DNA from 3 places in the Glutamicibacter soli genome. Region 1 is predicted to be linked to each of the others. Evidence: riboswitches for the same ligand, from Rfam matches in the RefSeq annotation. Region 1 holds a riboswitch; each other region holds the start of a gene.
The links. A riboswitch is a leader RNA that binds a small molecule or an ion and turns the genes downstream of it on or off. The one in region 1 is predicted to bind S-adenosylmethionine.

Region 1 (5,568 bases):
CATCACGCCGATCACCTGGCCGAAGTTGCCCTTGCCGCCGATGCGCAGCGGGCGGTCCATCTGCGGTTCGCGGCGGCGCAGGATCAGGAAGGCCACGCCCACCAGCAGGTAGGCCACGACGATGGACGGCGAACCGGAATCGACCAGCCAGCCGAGCATCGCGGTGCCGAAGAACGGAGCCAGCACGGACAGACCACCGATGAACAGCAGCGCGTGGTGCGGGGTGCGGTACTTCGGGTGCAGCACGGCGAACCAGCGCGGCAGCATGCCGGAGGTGGCCATGGCGTACATCAGGCGCGAGGCGCCCATGAGCAGCGAGTTCCACGAGGTCAGGATGCCCGCGATGCCGCCGGCAATCAGGATCTTGGCCATGATCTCGGAGTTGAACAGCGCGCCCATGGCGTCCGCGGTGGCCATCTCGGAACCGGCGATCGCCGCCGGGCCCAGGCCCGAGGAGGTGGCCAGCACCACCATCACGTACCAGGCGGTGGCGATCAGCACGGAGATCACCACGTACTTGCCGATCTTGCGCGGCGGGATGTCGCATTCCTCGGCGGACTGCGGGATGACGTCGAAGCCGACGAACATGAACGGAACTACGATCATGACCCCGAAGAACCCGGCCAGCCCGTTGTCGAAGAACGGTTCCATATTGGACGATTCGCCGCTGGCGAAGGAGCCGGTGAGCAGCATCGCGCCGATGATGAACAGGAAGAGCACCACGAAGGTCTGCACCAGGCCGGCGGTCTTGATGCCGCGGATATTGATCCAGGTGATCACCACGGCGCCCAGCACACCCACGAGGGCCCAGGTCAGGTAGACCTCGGAGCCGGCGATGTCCCAGAGCTTGATCTGCGAGAGGTTGGGGAAGATGTACTGCACCGACTTGGGCAGCGCGACCGCTTCGAAGGCGACGATGGTGATGTAGCCGCCGACGATGGCCCAGGACCCGGCGAAGGACCAGCGGGCACCCATGGCGCGCAGCAGGTAGTTGTGCTCTCCGCCGGCCTTGGGCATGGCCGCGACGAGCTCGGCGTAGGTCAGGCCGACGACCGCCATGATGCCGCCGCCGACCAGCATGGCCAGCGAAGCGCCGATCGGGCCGGCGGTGGTGATCCAGTCACCGGTGAGCACCACCCAGCCGAAGCCGATCATGGCTCCGACGCCGATGGCCAGTGCGTCCCACTTGCCGAGAACCTTTTTGAGTCCTGGCTCAGCGCCCTGCTGGTTCGCCGCTGCTTGCGTCATGGCAACCCCTTTCAAAATAATGATGTGGATCACATTACGAAAGAGGCGGGGAGAAATCCTTGGACGAATAAACCAAAGGGAAAGTCAAAAGTTCCAAAGAACGCGGCGCGGGATGGCGTCCTTCCGGCCGATGATCAGGCTTTTTTCGCCGAGGTGGCACCCTTGACCATCGCGCGGTCGACTTCGTGAATTCCCAGGCAGAATCCAACCGAAAGGATGATCGACTTGATGGTGAGCTCGCTGATGTCGTCGGGAACGTAGACCAGCTGCACCGGTCCGGCTAGGACGATCAGGACCAGAGCCCAAATGTTGTAGGCCCAGGACGTCCGGGCCTCCATCATTTCCGGATGCCGCGCCCGGCGGCGGATCGTGCGCACACCCAGCATGATGATGACGACCGCGAGAATGGCGGCGCCGAGGAAAAAGAAGTTGCGCTGGGTCCGCAGCCACGCAAGGGTCGATCCGACCAGGATGCCGACCAGGGCCGAAGCCCACCAGCTGATGGAGCGCAATTCGTGCGGTTTGGACTCCGCGCTTCCGGTGGATTTACCAGTCGCCATTGCACTCCTTCCTGTCTTCACTAGCCTGCCTGCGTCGGCGGGCACTATTCCAAGAATACGCGGTGCAGTGGCCAGCCGTGAACGCGGCGCCTCTTCGCGGCAGGCTCTGTCCGGGGAGTCACACCACCCCGGGAGCCACTGCACAGACTCAGAGAATCAGGGTCCAGAGCACCACGGCAGGTTCATCGCCGGGGTTTTCCCAGCTGTGCGGTTCCCGCCCCGGAAAGGTCATGGTGTCCCCCGCAGCGAGCTCGACCACCCGTTCGGGCAGCACCAGCGTGAACACCCCGGAGGCCACGTGCAGCACTTCGAGCTCGCAATCCACCGAATACAGTTCGTTCTCCCCCTTGCCCCGGGGTTCCACTTCAGCGCGAATGACCTGGACGCGCTTTTCGCCGCGCGGGGTGACCAGCTTCTCGGTGATGCCCGAGCCTCCCAGCGAGATGCGCGGCGCATCCCCCAGTCGCACCAAAGTCGTGTCCGGTACTTCGAACAGGGTCCCGACCTCGATCCCCAGCACCTCGCAGAGCTTGAGCAGCGTGGAGACCGACGGACTGGTCAAGTCGCGTTCGACGCGGGAAAGAAACCCCTTGGTCAACCCGGAAAGCTCGGCGACCTGGTCGATCGTCATGTGCTGCTGCTGGCGGACGCCGCGCAGCCGTGCTCCGATGTTGATTGACGAGCCTGAGGGTTCGACGGGCAGAGCTTTCATCCGTGGGGCACCTGGACCTGTTCACTCGAAGGATAGGCAGCGACCGCTGGAGTGTACTTCTGCCGGCCGCTCTGCGTCCCCAGTTTACCAATACGCAACTTCCGGCCAACCGGAGCGGAAGAATATGACACCTTGGCTTCGGTGGCTTCCCATTTCCTGAAGCGGGTTCCCCGAACCGTGGCCTGCACCTACACTCGGTCCATGGACGGCACCCCGAACAGCACCGCGGCCAGGCTGCGCGAATACCTGAACGACGCGCGGCAGGCAGTCATCTTCAAAAGCCGGCAGCTCGGCGAGGAGCTGGCCCGCCAACCCATGACCCCCACCGGCACGCACGTGCTGGGCGTCGTGCACCATCTGGCGATCACCGAGTACGGCTACTTCGGTGCGTGCCTCAATCGGCCGGTCAACGACTCCTACGTCCAGCAGCTGCTGGACATCGACGACCCGCAGGCGGATTTCATTCCGCCAGCCGATGCCAGCGCGCAGCAGGTCATCGAGCTCTACCAGCGGGCCATCGCCTTCGCCGAGGCCGGGTTCGACCAGCTGGAGCTCGCCTCCCCGGCCGAAGTCCCCTGGTGGGTCCGCCACCGGCACACCACCCTGGAACATCTCATGGTGCACATGATCGCAGAGACCTCGCGCCATGCAGGCCATCTGGACATCGTCCGCGAGCTGCTGGACGGGCAGGTCGGGCTGCGCGCGGAAGCGCCGAACCTGCCGGACTACACGCCCCGGCAATGGCAGGAGCAGCGCGACCGGCTGCAGCAGACCGCGCAGTCCAAGCGAGGCTCCGACTAGGGCTTCGCGCGGAGTTCATATTACGGAATGAAACTTCACGACTTAATATTGCGGCGGTAGCATCGACACTGTTGCTTCACGAGACGCGGCGCCAAGCTCCGACTGGCCGCGCACCAACCCCAGGTTCATGGGTGGTTCGGATGAAGAAGCGGTCCGGGCATCGACCGATGCGCGGGCAAGAGCTCAGCGAGAGTTGTCGTGTCATGGCATTTTCCGTCCTCCCCATCATCGATCTGCAGACCGGACAGGTGCAGTTCACCGTGCAGGACCGCTGGTACACCCGCTACATTTCAGACCCGGCGCACCTTGAGCGGCTGATCACCCGTTCCTCCCGGCGCCCGGTCTTCGATCCCGCGGCCGGCGAGCTGGTGGTGTTCGTGGCGTCCGCCGGGCAGCCCGATGGGCGCAGCGTTGCTTTTAGGCTTGCCAAATTCCCCGGCACCATCTCGCTGGCTAAACTGAGAGGCTGAACAGAATCCCGGGTTTCGTTGAGAAATCCCAAGCCGTAGGAGAGTCATCCTCGTGATGTCACACAGCCCCACGACTGAGCCCACCCCCGCCCAGATCCGCCGCTGGCGCAAGTACGTTGCGGACGAGGTCGCCGAAGGCGCCATCTACCGCGCGCTGGCCCAGAAGAAGACCGGACAGGAAAAGCAGATCCTGCTGGGACTGGCCGCGGCGGAAGAACGCCATGAGGAATACTGGCGCACCAAGCTCGGGGCGCATGCCCGCCCGGTGCGTCCCTCGCTGCGTCGCAGCTTCCTGCGTTTCCTCGCCCTGAGCTTCGGCTCGGTGTTCGTGCTCGCGCTGGCGCAGCGGGCCGAAAGCAGCACCCCCTACGCGACCGATGCCGACGCGTCGCCGCAGATGGCCGCCGACGAGCAGGTCCACGAGGAAGTCGTCCGCGCCCTGGCCACCGCGGGCCGCGCGCAGCTGTCGGGCAACTTCCGCGCCGCGGTCTTCGGCGCCAACGACGGCCTGGTCTCCAACCTGGCCCTGGTCATGGGCATCGGGGCGACCGGTGTTTCCTCCGGACTGGTGCTGTTCTCCGGCATCGCCGGCCTGCTGGCCGGCGCGCTGTCCATGGCCGCCGGCGAATACGTCTCCGTGCGTTCGCAGCGCGAGCTGCTCACGGCTTCGCGTCCCACTCAGGTGACGCTGACCGCCGCCCCTGACCTGGATTTGGACGCCAATGAACTGGTGCTCATCTACAAGGCCCGCGGCATGACCGACGAGGATGCCGAGCACCGCGCTGCAGAACGCATGGGCCTGTTCACCTGCGACTGCAACCCGTCCTTCTCGCTGAACCCGGAAGCCCGGGCCGAAGAGCTGGCGAACGAGCACGAGGAACTGGGCTCGGCCACCGGCGCCGCGGCGACTTCCTTCTGCCTGTTCGCCTCCGGAGCGGTCATCCCGATCCTTCCCTACATCTTCGGCATGTCAGGCCTGGCTGCGATCATCACCTCGGTGCTGCTGGTCGGCGCCGCGCTGATGATCACCGGCGGCATTGTCGGGCTGCTGTCCGGGGCCTCGCCGATGAAGCGCGGCCTGCGCCAGCTGGCCATCGGCTGGGGCGCCGCCGCAGTCACCTACTGCCTCGGCTTGCTGTTCGGCACCAACGTGGCCTGAGCCCCGCAGGCTCGATGAGCCATTCCCACGGCCGCCGCCTGCTTCACCAGGCGGCGGCCGTTGCCGTTCTCAGAATCTGGTGCGCCGGCGCAGCGACTGCATGCCGCCGATGAATTCCACCGCTTCGGCCACCGAATCGACCAGAGCGATCTTGTCCTCCATGATCTGCTCGGCGGCCAGCGCCTTGAGCAGCTGCCAAGCCGGCAGTGTGCGGGTCCAATGCTCGCGGCCGACCAACACCAGCGGCACCACCCTGGCCCCGGTGGCGTAGTAGTTCTCGCAGGCGTCCTGGAAGATTTCCTGCACCGTGCCGGCGGAACCGGGCAGCACCACGATCCCGCCGTTGGATTGCTCCAGCAGCAGCGCCTCGCGGGTCGCGTTGGCGAAGAACTTGGCGATGTGCGTGGCGAACAGGTTCGGCGGTTCGTGCCCGAAGAACCAGGTCGGAACCCCCAGCGAGGTGCGTTCCGAGGGAAAGCGGGCCTTCACGGCGAGCGCGGTGCGCGCCCAGCCGGTGCGCCGGTGGATCGCGTCCGGTTCCGCCGCCAGCATCTGCAGGGCCGTGGAGATCTCCTCCCGCCCGCGGTCGGCCAGCCAGGCACCGGCGTTCGCCGCTTC
Region 2 (5,568 bases), 360 kb from region 1:
CGCCCACGCCGACCCATTCGGCCAGCTGGCGCACGGTCCACGGGTTGCCCTCGTCGCCGCTGGCCTTCTGGAAGGTGGCCACGGAAGACTGGATGGCGTTGGACTTCACGTCGGCGCCGATGACCTCGTCCGGGTTGAAGGTGGACAAATCGATGCCCATCCAGCCGGAGATCAGCACCATGGCGCCCTCGATGTCCGCATAGGACTTGTAGTCCTCGTACTTGGCCTGGGCTGCTGCCGAATCCTCGGCGGTGATGATGGTCTGCATCGCGAAGATCTTGATGTCGTAGCGGCCGCGGCCCGCGGCCTCGGCATGGTCGCGGATCTTGGTGACGGTGTCCTTGAGCATTTCGCGGGTCGGGCTGGTCACGAAAACCGCCTCCGCGTTCTGCGCGGCGAACTTCAGGCCGCGCGGCGAGGTGCCTGCCTGGTAGATGACCGGGGTGCGCTGGGTGCTCGGCTCGGTGATGGCGATGCCCGGAACCTTGAAGTACTTGCCATCGTGGTTGATCGGGTGCACCTTGGCCGGGTCGGTGTAGACGCCGGTTTCCTTGTCGGCCTGCACCGCGTCGTCTTCCCAGGAGCCTTCGAGCAGCTTGTAGACCACCTCGAGGTACTCGTCGGCGTGGTCGTAGCGTTCGTCGTGCTCCATCTGGTCTTCCTGGCCCATGTTGCGGGCGGCCGAAGGCAGGTAGCCGGTGACCACGTTCCAGCCCACGCGGCCGTTGGTCAGGTGGTCGAGGGTGGCCAGGCGGCGTGCGAAGGGATACGGGTGCTCGTAGGCGGTGCCGGCGGTGACGCCGAAGCCGAGGTTCTCGGTCACCGCGGCCATGGCGGAGACCAGCAGGAACGGGTCGTTGACCGGGGCCTGGGCGCCGGTGCGCAGCGGGGACTCGTTGGTGCCGTTGTACACGTCGTAGGTGCCCAGCACGTCGGCGATGAACAGACCGTCGAACTTGCCCTTTTCCAGCACCTTGGCCAGGTGGGTCCAGTAGCCGATGGTCTTGTAGTCGGCGGCCTTGTCCTTCGGGTGGCGCCACAGGCCCGGGGACTGGTGGGCGACGCAGTTCATGTCGAAGGCGTTGAAGAGGATTTCCCGCTTCGCGTTATGTGGCTGGTTCTCGCTCATGGATGTGCCCCTTGTTCGTGGTTGAGAAGTGGAAGTCTGGTGGGTGCACGGCGCGGCGGCCGCTAGCCGGCGTGGTGCCCGGTGGGTGCGGCGAGGTCGCCGGTGACCGAGAGGCGCTGGGGCTGGACCCCGTTGATCTCGTAGTCCCCCACGATGCGCGCCTTGTAGATGGCAGGGTTGTGGGTGGCGATGGTGCGCGCGTTGCGCCAATGCCGGTCCATGTTGCAGCTGCTGCGGGTGGACGAGGCGCCCAGCCCGTCGAAGAGCTTGCTGGTGGCGCTGATGACCAGCGGCTGCACGATGGTCTGCGCCCGGTTGGCGGCCAGCTCGCAGACCGCAAATCGCTCCTCCGCGTTCAGCTGCGCGTCCTGCAGCGCGGCTTCGACCTCCAGCACCGCTCCGATGACCACCGAGTCCGCGGCGAAGACCTCCGCGGAGACCTCCCCCACCAGCTGCAGCACCTGCGGTTCGCGGTGCACCGGGACGCCGGTGCCGGTGGTGAAGCTGCGGGTGCGCGCCTGCACCGAGCTGCGCATGTCGTTCAGCGCCGCGCGGCCGATGCCTGCCTGCACCGCCATGAGCACCAGCTGGAAGATCGAGGCCTCGGGGTCGTTGGGATCCTCCGGCATGAAGCTGTCCACCGGCACCTGGTGGAACTCGGTGGTTCCGGTGCCGGTCAGCCCCTGGCCGAAGCCGTCCCAGTCGTCCAGGATCTTCACCCCGCTGTGCTGGGTGGAGACCACGGCGATCTGGCGTCCCGGGCGCTCCGGATGGGCCACCGCGACGGTGGTCCAGTCAGCGAAAATGGTGCCGGTGCAGTAGTACTTCTCGCCGTTGACCACCCAGCGGCCGTCGACCTGGCTGGCCTTGGTATTCAGCGTGCCCAGCGCGTTGCCGCCGCTTTCGGTGTAGGCGTTGCCGACGATCTGCCCGGCCGCGATGCGGGCGAACCACTTGGCCTTCAGCTGCTCGTCCTGCAGGCGCAGCACGTCCTCGACGAAGGCAATGTGCGCGCGCCAGAGCTGGCCGATATGGGAATCGGCCTCGGAAAGCTCGATGAGCAGGCGCAAGACGTCGCTGAGTCGGGCCCCGTGGCCGCCGTCGGCGACCGGCAGGCGCAGCGCCCCGAAGCGGTCGCGGTTCAGCAGGCCCACCTGCTCGAAGGGCAGGATGCGGTTGCGGTCGCGCTCCTTGGCGCCGGCGGCGATCTGGGCGAACACCGGACGGAAAATCGCTGCAAGGCGCTCGTAGTCTTCGTCGGCCCCCGGCCCCGGAGTCACCTTGAGCAGCTGGCGGGTCGGACGGTCTTCGGTGAACTCGTCGAGCTCCAGCGCATTGCCGGCGCCCGGGGTGCTCAGCGTGTTGAAGTCCACCTCAAAATCGTTTTGGGGTGCGCCAAAAGACATAAAAAGTCCTCGATTCTTTCCATCGATCCTGGCGGTAGCACCGTCCCTGTCATGGGTGGTTGCTGCGGCGTCGTGGAGCCAGATCTCTCAGCCGCTCTGGATGGGTCGTAATCATTTGTAGCCGTAACAATCGGGCGGCTCCAAGCCCCGAAGTCATATTTCGTCGCTGAAAACGCACGGGTGGCAGGGGCTCGCGAGTGCCGATTGCCGCGAACCGCCGAAGATGACCCAAGGAAGAGGGGCAAAGATCGATCAAACCAACGCTCAATGAAATAAATAACGAAATATCCCACAGATTACGCGCTTACATCGAATATTTTTCATGTTACGCAGGATTTGCAATGAAATCGTTCGAATGCGTGTAATGGATGCGTAACCATCCCGAGCGGCCGAGAGATCTGGCTCTACGACGCCGCAGCAACCACCGTTGAATTCCCGGAATTCACGGCCGGTGCTACCGCCAGGACCGATGGAGATGATCATGGCTTCTGCCGATCTGCGCCATTCCGCGCCCTCAGAAAACGCTTCGTTCAACAAACGAATTCGTGCCAAAGGAACTTGGCAGGGATCCATGCGAACGACCGTCGAAACACGCAATTTCAGCTATGACATCGACGAACCTGTGCCAGTCGGCGGTACCGATACGGCCCCGACACCCATGGAGTTCGTCATCGGAGCACTGAACGGGTGCGTCTCCGTCGTGGTAGAGCAAGTCGCCAAAGAACTCGGCGTTCCCTTCACCGCGTTGCAGACCTACGCCATCGCCACGCAGGACACGCGAGGCTTCGCGGGAACTGCAGATGTTTCGCCGTTCTTCCACTCTTGCCGGCTTGAAATCCACCTCGAAACATCACTAGCCGATGCGCTTCTGCTTGACGAGCTGAAAGCTCAGGTCCACAAACGCTGCCCTGCAATCAATCTGGTGCTCGCTGCCGGCGTCTCACTGGATACCGCATGGGTTTTCGCCGAGAAAGTTCATGAAGATGACGCGGAGACAGCATGCAACGCCGCGTTGGGTTACGCAACGCTGAAGAAGGAGGCACGGGTATGAGCGCCGCAGGATTCTGGACTATCGGTTTCGCCCTGATCTACACCGTGCTCGTCCTGTTCGGCGGACGTATTGTGCAGCGCAGAAATGCCGCAGCCAGCGGCGGATTCTTCGTCGGCGGACGGTCCTTCAGCCCCTGGACAGTTGCGTTCTGCATCACCGGGTTATTCTCGGGTTCGTCCTATATCGCCATCATGGAGTTGAGCTACCGCACGGGTATTTCCGCGTTGTGGTACGGCGTCGCCGAAACCGTACAGATCCTCCTCATCGCGTTGTTACTGGTCAAGCCCCTGCGCGAAAAACTGGTGGTCACGGTCACGGGTATCATCGGCGACAGGTTCGGCCGCGCGGCCAAAGGCATCTCGGGACTTATCACCGCCTTCACCTTCCCTATGTGGTCGGTGGCAACTACCATTGCTTTCGCCTCCGCACTGAGCGCCTTCACCGGCATCAGCCTGCATCTGGCAGTGATCTTCACGGCCCTGTTGCTGCTGGCTTATCTATCAGGCGGCGGCATGCGCTCGGTGGCATTCAACCAAACCATGAACTGCATCGCATTTATCGGCATGCTCCTGGTGGGCGCCTACGCAATTCTGGCCAAGCCTGGCATTGCAGGCCTCAAGGATTTCGCCGCGGCTGACCCGGCAATGTTCGATCTCGGCAACGCCGGAGTCTCGCTCATTGCAGCATGGTTCGGCACCTTCATCGTCAATGTCCCGCTGGCGCAGGCAGCCTTCCAGATGACGCTGTCCTGCCGCACCCCGGCAGACGGCCAGAAGGGCCTGTACACGGCCGCTATTTTCGGTATTCCGTTCATTCTGATCGGTGCCCTCATCGGCACTTCCGCCGCCGTCATCAACCCGAACCAGCAGCTTCCGCTGGTTGCGATCCCGCACTACCTTGAACAGGTGCTCCCTGCGCCGCTGGTTGGATTGTTCTTCCTGGGGGTCTGGGCCTGCGCCATGGGCTGGGCTGGACCATGCCAGTTCTCCGGCGCCACGTCGATGGGCAAGGACTTTGGCAGCGCGGTCAATCCGAAGGCGAGCGAAGCACAGCTCATTCGCTATACCCGCTGGTCATTGGTGGCTTTGACCGCCTTGATGATCATCTTCAGCATCCTGCGCACCGAGCAGTCGGCCTGGTGGAACATCCTTGCCTGGACCCTGCGCAACGGCGCAACTCTGGCCCCGGTACTTGCCGTGTTCTTCTGGCCGCTGGCCACCCGAAAGGCTGTCTACGCTTCCATGATTACCGGTTTCACCGCCGGCGTACTCTGGAACCATGTCGGCGGCTGGTCCGCCACGGCATTCTTCTTGGGGACGCATCCGGTCTGGGTCGGCATGATCGCAAACCTGACGACTCTGGTTCTCGTGACCTTGGCAACCACCCGCTGGCAGCTGAATGCGGCTCCATCCCGACGCCGTATCTCGCTTCGGTTTACGGCGGGCGCCGTGGCCGCACTGGTCGCCCTACTGCTGAGCTACGACTGGCTCAAGGGCTACGGCCTGGTCGGTATGGGCATCTTCATTGTTGTTTTCTGCAGCTCGATGGCACTGTTCTTCGGCACCGAATCCACTGCCCGCAAGGAACAGTCCACCGAATCGCCAGATGGATTTGCCGAAACCGATTCACCGGCCCCAACGGCACAAACCGTATAACCGCATCACGCACGCGATTCACACCCTTCCAACGGGCCACTAGCTCGCGTCCACCCAACCTGGAGAAAATATGGCTGACATCTTGTCCGCTCCTGTATTAGACAAAATTTCATCCGACCAAGATCTCACCAACCGGGACAAAGCCCGCCACGAATTCTGGGACGAGGCGGCAAACCTTCTGGATTGGGAAACCCCCTGGCACACTACCAGCCAGATCATTCCCGCGGATCCCCAGGCCCAGCGCGGCCCGCAGATCTCCTGGTATCTGGGCGGCACGCTGAACGCCGCAGTGAACTGCGCGGACCGCCACGTGGCCGCCGGCAACGG
Region 3 (5,568 bases), 990 kb from region 1:
CTGCCGCAGGTCGCCGATGCGCCGCGCCAGCCGCTGTCGGCCACCACCTACGGGCTCGGCGCGCTGGTATCCAAGGCGCTGGACCTCGGGGCCGAGCAAATCATCCTCTGCCTGGGCGGCTCCGCGACCACCGACGGCGGCACCGGTTTGCTTTCCGCTCTGGGCGCCAAGTTCCTCGACGCCGACGGCAACCAGCTGCAATCGGGAGGCGGCCCGTTGAACGAGCTGCACAGCATCGATGTCAGCGGGCTGGATCCGCGCGCCGCCGGGGTAGTGTGGCAGATCGCTTGCGATGTCACCAACCCGCTATTGGGCGAGAACGGCGCCGCAGCGATCTTCGGGCCGCAAAAGGGTGCTTCCCTGAAGGATGTCGCAACCCTCGACGCCGGGCTGGGCCGGCTGGCCGATGTGCTGGAAACCGCCACCGGCCGGGTGCTGCGCGACCGAGAAGGCATGGGCGCCGCCGGAGGCCTGGCCTTCAGCCTGGGCAGCTACTTCGCGGTCGACCTGGTCCCCGGGTGGGAGCTGGTCGCCCGGGTGCTGGACGCCCACCGCATCATGGGCGGCGCGGATCTGGTCATCACCGGCGAGGGCCGGCTGGACTCGCAGTCCCTGCAGGGCAAGGTGGTATCCGGGGTACTGCAGGCCGCCGGGGGAGACGTTATCGTGATCGCCGGATCGGTCAGCCTGGAAGACCAGGTTTTGGCCGACGCCGGAATCCTCGCGGCCTACTCGATCGCTCCGGGCCCGGCGAGTTTGGCCGAGCTGTCCGCCGACGCGCTGAAGCTGCTGGAGCGCACCGCGTTCAGCGTCGCACGGACCTACCTGCGCTGAAGCGCTCGCTGTCGCTTTGCGCAAAACCCTTGCCACCGTCGAGGACCGATGCCTAGCGTGGGAGGCAGCGCGGCAACCGCCGCGACCTTCGTCGGAGAAAGGGCCAGCATGGCAACCGTGAAAGTCGGAGAAGAGAACACCACCGATATCGAGCTGTACTACGAGGACCACGGCTCCGGGCAGCCGGTGGTGCTGATCCACGGCTACCCGCTGGACGGATCCTCCTGGGAGCTGCAGACCGCGGCGCTGCTCGGCGCCGGCTACCGGGTCATCACCTACGACCGCCGCGGCTTCGGCAAGAGCTCCAAGGCGGCCGTCGGCTACGACTACGACACCTTCGCCGCCGACCTGCACACGCTGCTGGAAACGCTTGACGTGAAGGACGCAGTGCTGGTGGGCTTCTCCATGGGCACCGGCGAGGTAGCCCGCTACCTGTCCACCTACGGCTCGGCCCGCGTCGCGAAGGCCGCCTTCCTCGGCTCGCTGGAACCGTTCATCCTGCAAACCGATGACAACCCCGAGGGTGTGCCGCAGGATGCGCTGGACCCGATGGCCGAGGCCGCCAAAACCGACCGCTACGCGTTCTTCAGCAGCTTCTTCGAGAACTTCTTCAACACCGAGACCTTCCTGGGCAACCGGCTGAGCGAAGAGGCGCTGGCCGCGAACAAGGCCCTGGCCTATGCCGCCTCGCCCTACGCCTCGGTCGCGGCCCAGTACACCTGGACCACCGACTTCCGCGCCGACATCCCGAAGATCGACGTGCCCGCGCTGATCGTGCACGGCACCGCCGACCGGATCCTGCCCGTGGACGTCACCGGCCGGCGCTTCGCCGAGGCGCTGCCCGCCGCCGAGTACCACGAGGTGGATGGCGCCCCGCACGGGCTGTTGTGGACCCACGCCAAGGAGGTCAACGACCTGCTGCTCGGCTTCCTCTCCCGCTAGCAGCAAGGCCCGCCGGGCCCGGGCACTGCGTGCGCCAATATGACGTCGTGCGACGGCTGGATGCTGCCGCGCGCCGTCGCGATCTGGGCCCGGCGCGGGTTCCAAACTCCCAATATGACGCAGTTTTGCGGTGCGTTCCGCCGCGTGACGGGGCGGTTCCCTCCGGCTTCGGCGGCGTGCTTGAATCGGTGCACACCATCCAGAGCGGCTGAGAGACCTGGCTCCGCGACGCCGCAGCAAGCCTGCAATCCGCAGGGAGTGCTAACGCCAGGTTCGATGGAGCCCGGGCCGCGTCCCGGTATCCCTCGGAAGTCCAATTCCAAGGAGCCCGATCATGACCGTCACCGCATTGCCCCGCGTCCCGTACACCGGCACCGCCAGCGAGGCCGAACTGGAGCGCTGGCGCGCCGTCGCCCGCCAGGTTGCCGGCACCCTGGCCGCCGACGCGCTGGCCCGCGACCGCGCCAACGCGCAGCCCTTCGCCGAGGTGAAGCTGCTGCGCGAGGCAGGGCTGCTGGAGCTGCTGGTCCCTGCCGAGTTCGGCGGAGCCGGCGGGCACTTCGAGACCGCCTTCGAGGTCATCCGCATCCTGGCCGCCGCCGACGGGTCGATCTCCCAGCTGCTGGCCTACCACTACATCAACCAGTCTTCCATCGCGTTCTACGCCCCGGCCGAGGCGCAGGCCGACTGGTGGCGGCGCACCGTGGAGGGAAGCTGGCTGTGGGGCGACTCGGTCAACCCGGTGGACCCGAACCTGGTGCTGACCCGCGAGGGCGATGGCTACCGGCTGAACGGGGCCAAGCGCTTCTCCACCGGCTCCGGGGTGGGCGAGGTCATCGTCGTCAACGCCCAGGTCGAAGGCACCGGCGAGCTGCTGGCCTTCGTGGTCCCGCGCGATGCGCAGGGGCTGGAGATCGTCGACGACTGGGACTATCTGGGCCAGCGGCTGAGCGCCTCGAACTCGCTGGTGTACCGCAACGTGCGCATCGAGCCGTCCGACGTGCTGGGCCCGGTCACCGACGAGCCGGTGGCCACCCTGCTCACCCCGGGCATCCAGCTGGCCTTCGCGAACTTCTACCTGGGCATCGCGGAGGGCGCGCTGGCGCGGGGCCGGCAGATTCTGCTGGGGCGCACCAACGCCTGGTTCCTCTCGCAGGCCGAAACCTATTCGCAGGACGTCGTCTTCCAGCGCACCGTGGGGGAGCTGAAGGCCCGCACTGCCGCGGTGGCCGCGCTGGCGGAGAAGCTGGGCCGCCGCTTCGATCAGGTGCTGGGCGGGGCAGTCAGCCAGCCGCAGCGCGCCGAGTTGGCGGTGGCGATCGCGGAGCTGAAGGTCGTGGCCAGCGAGGCCGGCGTGGAGGTCGCCAACCGCATCTTCGAGGTCACCGGATCCTCCTCCACCAAGAGCGACGTCGGGCTTGACCTGTTCTGGCGCAACGTGCGCACGCACTCGCTGCACGACCCGGTGGACTACAAGAAGATCGAGGTCGGCGCCTACTTCCTGCGCGGCGAATCGCAGCCGCTCTCGCTGTACACCTAGACACTGGACGCCTACGCCACCCTGCCTGCAACACCGATTGGAACACCAGATGATCGCCCTGTCCACATCCCGCCTGGCGGGGCTGCGCGAACGCTTCGCCCCGCACTTCCAGGCCATCGCCGACGGCGCCGCCGACCGCGACCGCACCGGCGAACTGCCCTACCGCGAGGTCGCCGACCTCGCCGCCGCCGGTTTCGGCGCGATCCGCGTCCCGGAATCCCACGGCGGCGCCGGCGCCACCTTGCCCGAGCTGTTCGAACTGCTCACCGACCTGGCCGCCGCCGACTCCAACATCGCCCAGGCGCTGCGCGCGCACTTCGCGTTCGTGGAGGACCGGCTGGTCGCCGCCCCGGGTCCGGCGCGCGATACCTGGCTGGCCCGCTTCGCCGCCGGCCAGCTGGCCGGCAACTCCTGGACGGAGGTCGGAGCGGTGACAGTGGGCGAGGTGGCCACCAAGGTCAGCCCTGACGGTTCCGGCGGCTTCACGATCACCGGCGCCAAGTACTACTCCACCGGATCGATCTTCGCCGACTGGCTTGACACCTACGCGCAGCGCACCGACACCGGAACCCGCGTCATCGCCGCGGTCTCCCGACACCAGCCGGGCGTGGCCCTGGCCGACGACTGGGACGGCTTCGGCCAGCGCACCACCGGCACCGGCACCTCCACCTTCACCGGCGCGGCGGTGGAGGAGCTGATCGAGTTCGACACCCGCTTCAAGTACCAGACCGCGTTCTACCAGCAGGTGCTGCTGGCGGTGCTCGCCGGCTCCGCCAAGGCCGCCGAACGCGAGTTCGCCGCGCAGCTGGCGGCCCGCAAGCGCACCTTCAGCCACGCCGCGGCCAACATCGCCGGGCAGGATCCGCAGCTGCTGCAGGTCATCGGCGAGGTCTCCGCGGCCGCCTTCGCCGCGGCGGCCACCGTGGAACGCGTCTCCCACGCCCTGCAGGGCGCCTACGAGTCGGCGATCGCGCTGCACTCCGGCGGCTCGATCCAGGAGGACGAGGCCGCCAACGACGCGGCCGAGCTCGCCTCCGCCCAGGGTCAGGTGGTGCTGACCCCGCTGGTGCTCACCGCGCTCACCCACGCCTTCGACGCGCTGGCCGCCTCCGCCACCAGCGTGTCCAAGAACCTCGACCGCCACTGGCGCAACGCCCGCACCGCCGGCAACCACAATCCGTGGGTGTTCAAGGCGCGGCTGATCGGCGACCTCGCGGTCAACGGCACGCAGCTGCCGCGCGTCTGGGCGATCGGCGCCTCGAAGTAATCCACAATCCGCAGCTGCGGCGGCCGGCCCTCCCGGCGCCCGCCGCACGCTGGGGACATGCAGACCTCCACAAGCACCGAAGCGGTCGGGAAACTGGCCGAGGCCCGCAGCCTCATCGCAGCGGCCTGGGCGGACGTGGCCGACGCGGACCTCCCCGCCGGCCACGCCGCCTACTTCGCGCTGCTTGTCGAACAGCTGGGCCAGGAGTTCGCCCGCGCCCAGCTCTTCGCCGCCGACCTGCTGCGCCGCACCGGCGCCCACCAGCTGGACGCCGACTCCTTCCAGGCCATCGCCGACGCCGGCGAGCACCCCTCCGCCGAGGACCTCGCCCGCGCTGCCGGGCGCACCACCATGGGCCGCACCCCCTACAAGAACACCGCCGGGCTGCTGCACAACTGGCTGGGCATCCCGCTGGGCACCGCCCGCGACCGCCTGGCCCAGACCGACTGCCTCATCGCCCAGGTCACCACCGCCGGGCACCGCGCCGCGCCGCTGCTGCCCCAGTTGGCCGCCGAATTCACCGCCCCGCGCTCCGACCCGCGTCTGGTGCTTTCCGCCTCCCGGCTGATCCACGGCGCCCAGAAGGACTTCGGCCCCGGCCCCGCCGGGCAGAAAGCGCGCGCCAACATCCAGGCGGAGGCCGTCGCGCTGATCCGCGAACAGCCCGCAACCGCCCGCAAGCACGTCGCCGACCTGATCCACCAGCTCAAGTACGGCAAGCGGCCGCTGGGCGCGCTGCTCTCCGAGATCGGCTTGTTCAAGCTCGGCCGCCGCAAGGGGCTGGAACACTACCTGCTGCGGGTGCTGCCCTCGCAGGCCGAAGTGGTCGACGCGCACTTGCGCAAGGTGGACAACCCCAAAACCGAGACCGGCAACCGCGAAGAACTCCACCGCCAGGCCGCCGAGGACCTGGCCGCTGAAAACGGCGACCCCGCCCCGCCGGACTGGGACGATTCCGAGACCATGCCGGATTGGGCGCAGGACC

Region 2: it holds a riboswitch for S-adenosylmethionine, as region 1 does, so the genes downstream of both, ACTX90_RS01370 (OsmC family protein) here and ACTX90_RS03105 (hypothetical protein) in region 1, are expected to answer to the same signal.
Region 3: it holds a riboswitch for S-adenosylmethionine, as region 1 does, so the genes downstream of both, ACTX90_RS16575 (acyl-CoA dehydrogenase family protein) here and ACTX90_RS03105 (hypothetical protein) in region 1, are expected to answer to the same signal.

Annotation. Positions count from the first base shown of each region.
Region 1 is NZ_CM125969.1:634,858-640,425, reverse strand. It holds gene ACTX90_RS03125 (APC family permease) at 1-1,248, opposite strand, end outside; gene ACTX90_RS03120 (hypothetical protein) at 1,383-1,808, opposite strand; gene ACTX90_RS03115 (helix-turn-helix domain-containing protein) at 1,957-2,520, opposite strand; gene ACTX90_RS03110 (DinB family protein) at 2,722-3,321, shown strand; SAM riboswitch class IV at 3,396-3,509, shown strand; gene ACTX90_RS03105 (hypothetical protein) at 3,525-3,791, shown strand; gene ACTX90_RS03100 (VIT1/CCC1 transporter family protein) at 3,847-4,950, shown strand; gene ACTX90_RS03095 (LOG family protein) at 5,020-5,568, opposite strand, start outside.
Region 2 is NZ_CM125969.1:269,936-275,503, reverse strand. It holds gene ACTX90_RS01380 (LLM class flavin-dependent oxidoreductase) at 1-1,129, opposite strand, end outside; gene ACTX90_RS01375 (acyl-CoA dehydrogenase family protein) at 1,192-2,502, opposite strand; SAM riboswitch class I at 2,552-2,642, opposite strand; SAM riboswitch class I at 2,909-3,011, shown strand; gene ACTX90_RS01370 (OsmC family protein) at 3,017-3,586, shown strand; gene ACTX90_RS01365 (sodium:solute symporter family protein) at 3,583-5,241, shown strand; gene acs (acetate--CoA ligase) at 5,312-5,568, shown strand, end outside.
Region 3 is NZ_CM125969.1:3,498,589-3,504,156, reverse strand. It holds gene ACTX90_RS16585 (glycerate kinase) at 1-834, shown strand, start outside; gene ACTX90_RS16580 (alpha/beta fold hydrolase) at 943-1,776, shown strand; SAM riboswitch class I at 1,969-2,059, shown strand; gene ACTX90_RS16575 (acyl-CoA dehydrogenase family protein) at 2,111-3,316, shown strand; gene ACTX90_RS16570 (acyl-CoA dehydrogenase family protein) at 3,366-4,583, shown strand; gene ACTX90_RS16565 (HNH endonuclease signature motif containing protein) at 4,641-5,568, shown strand, end outside.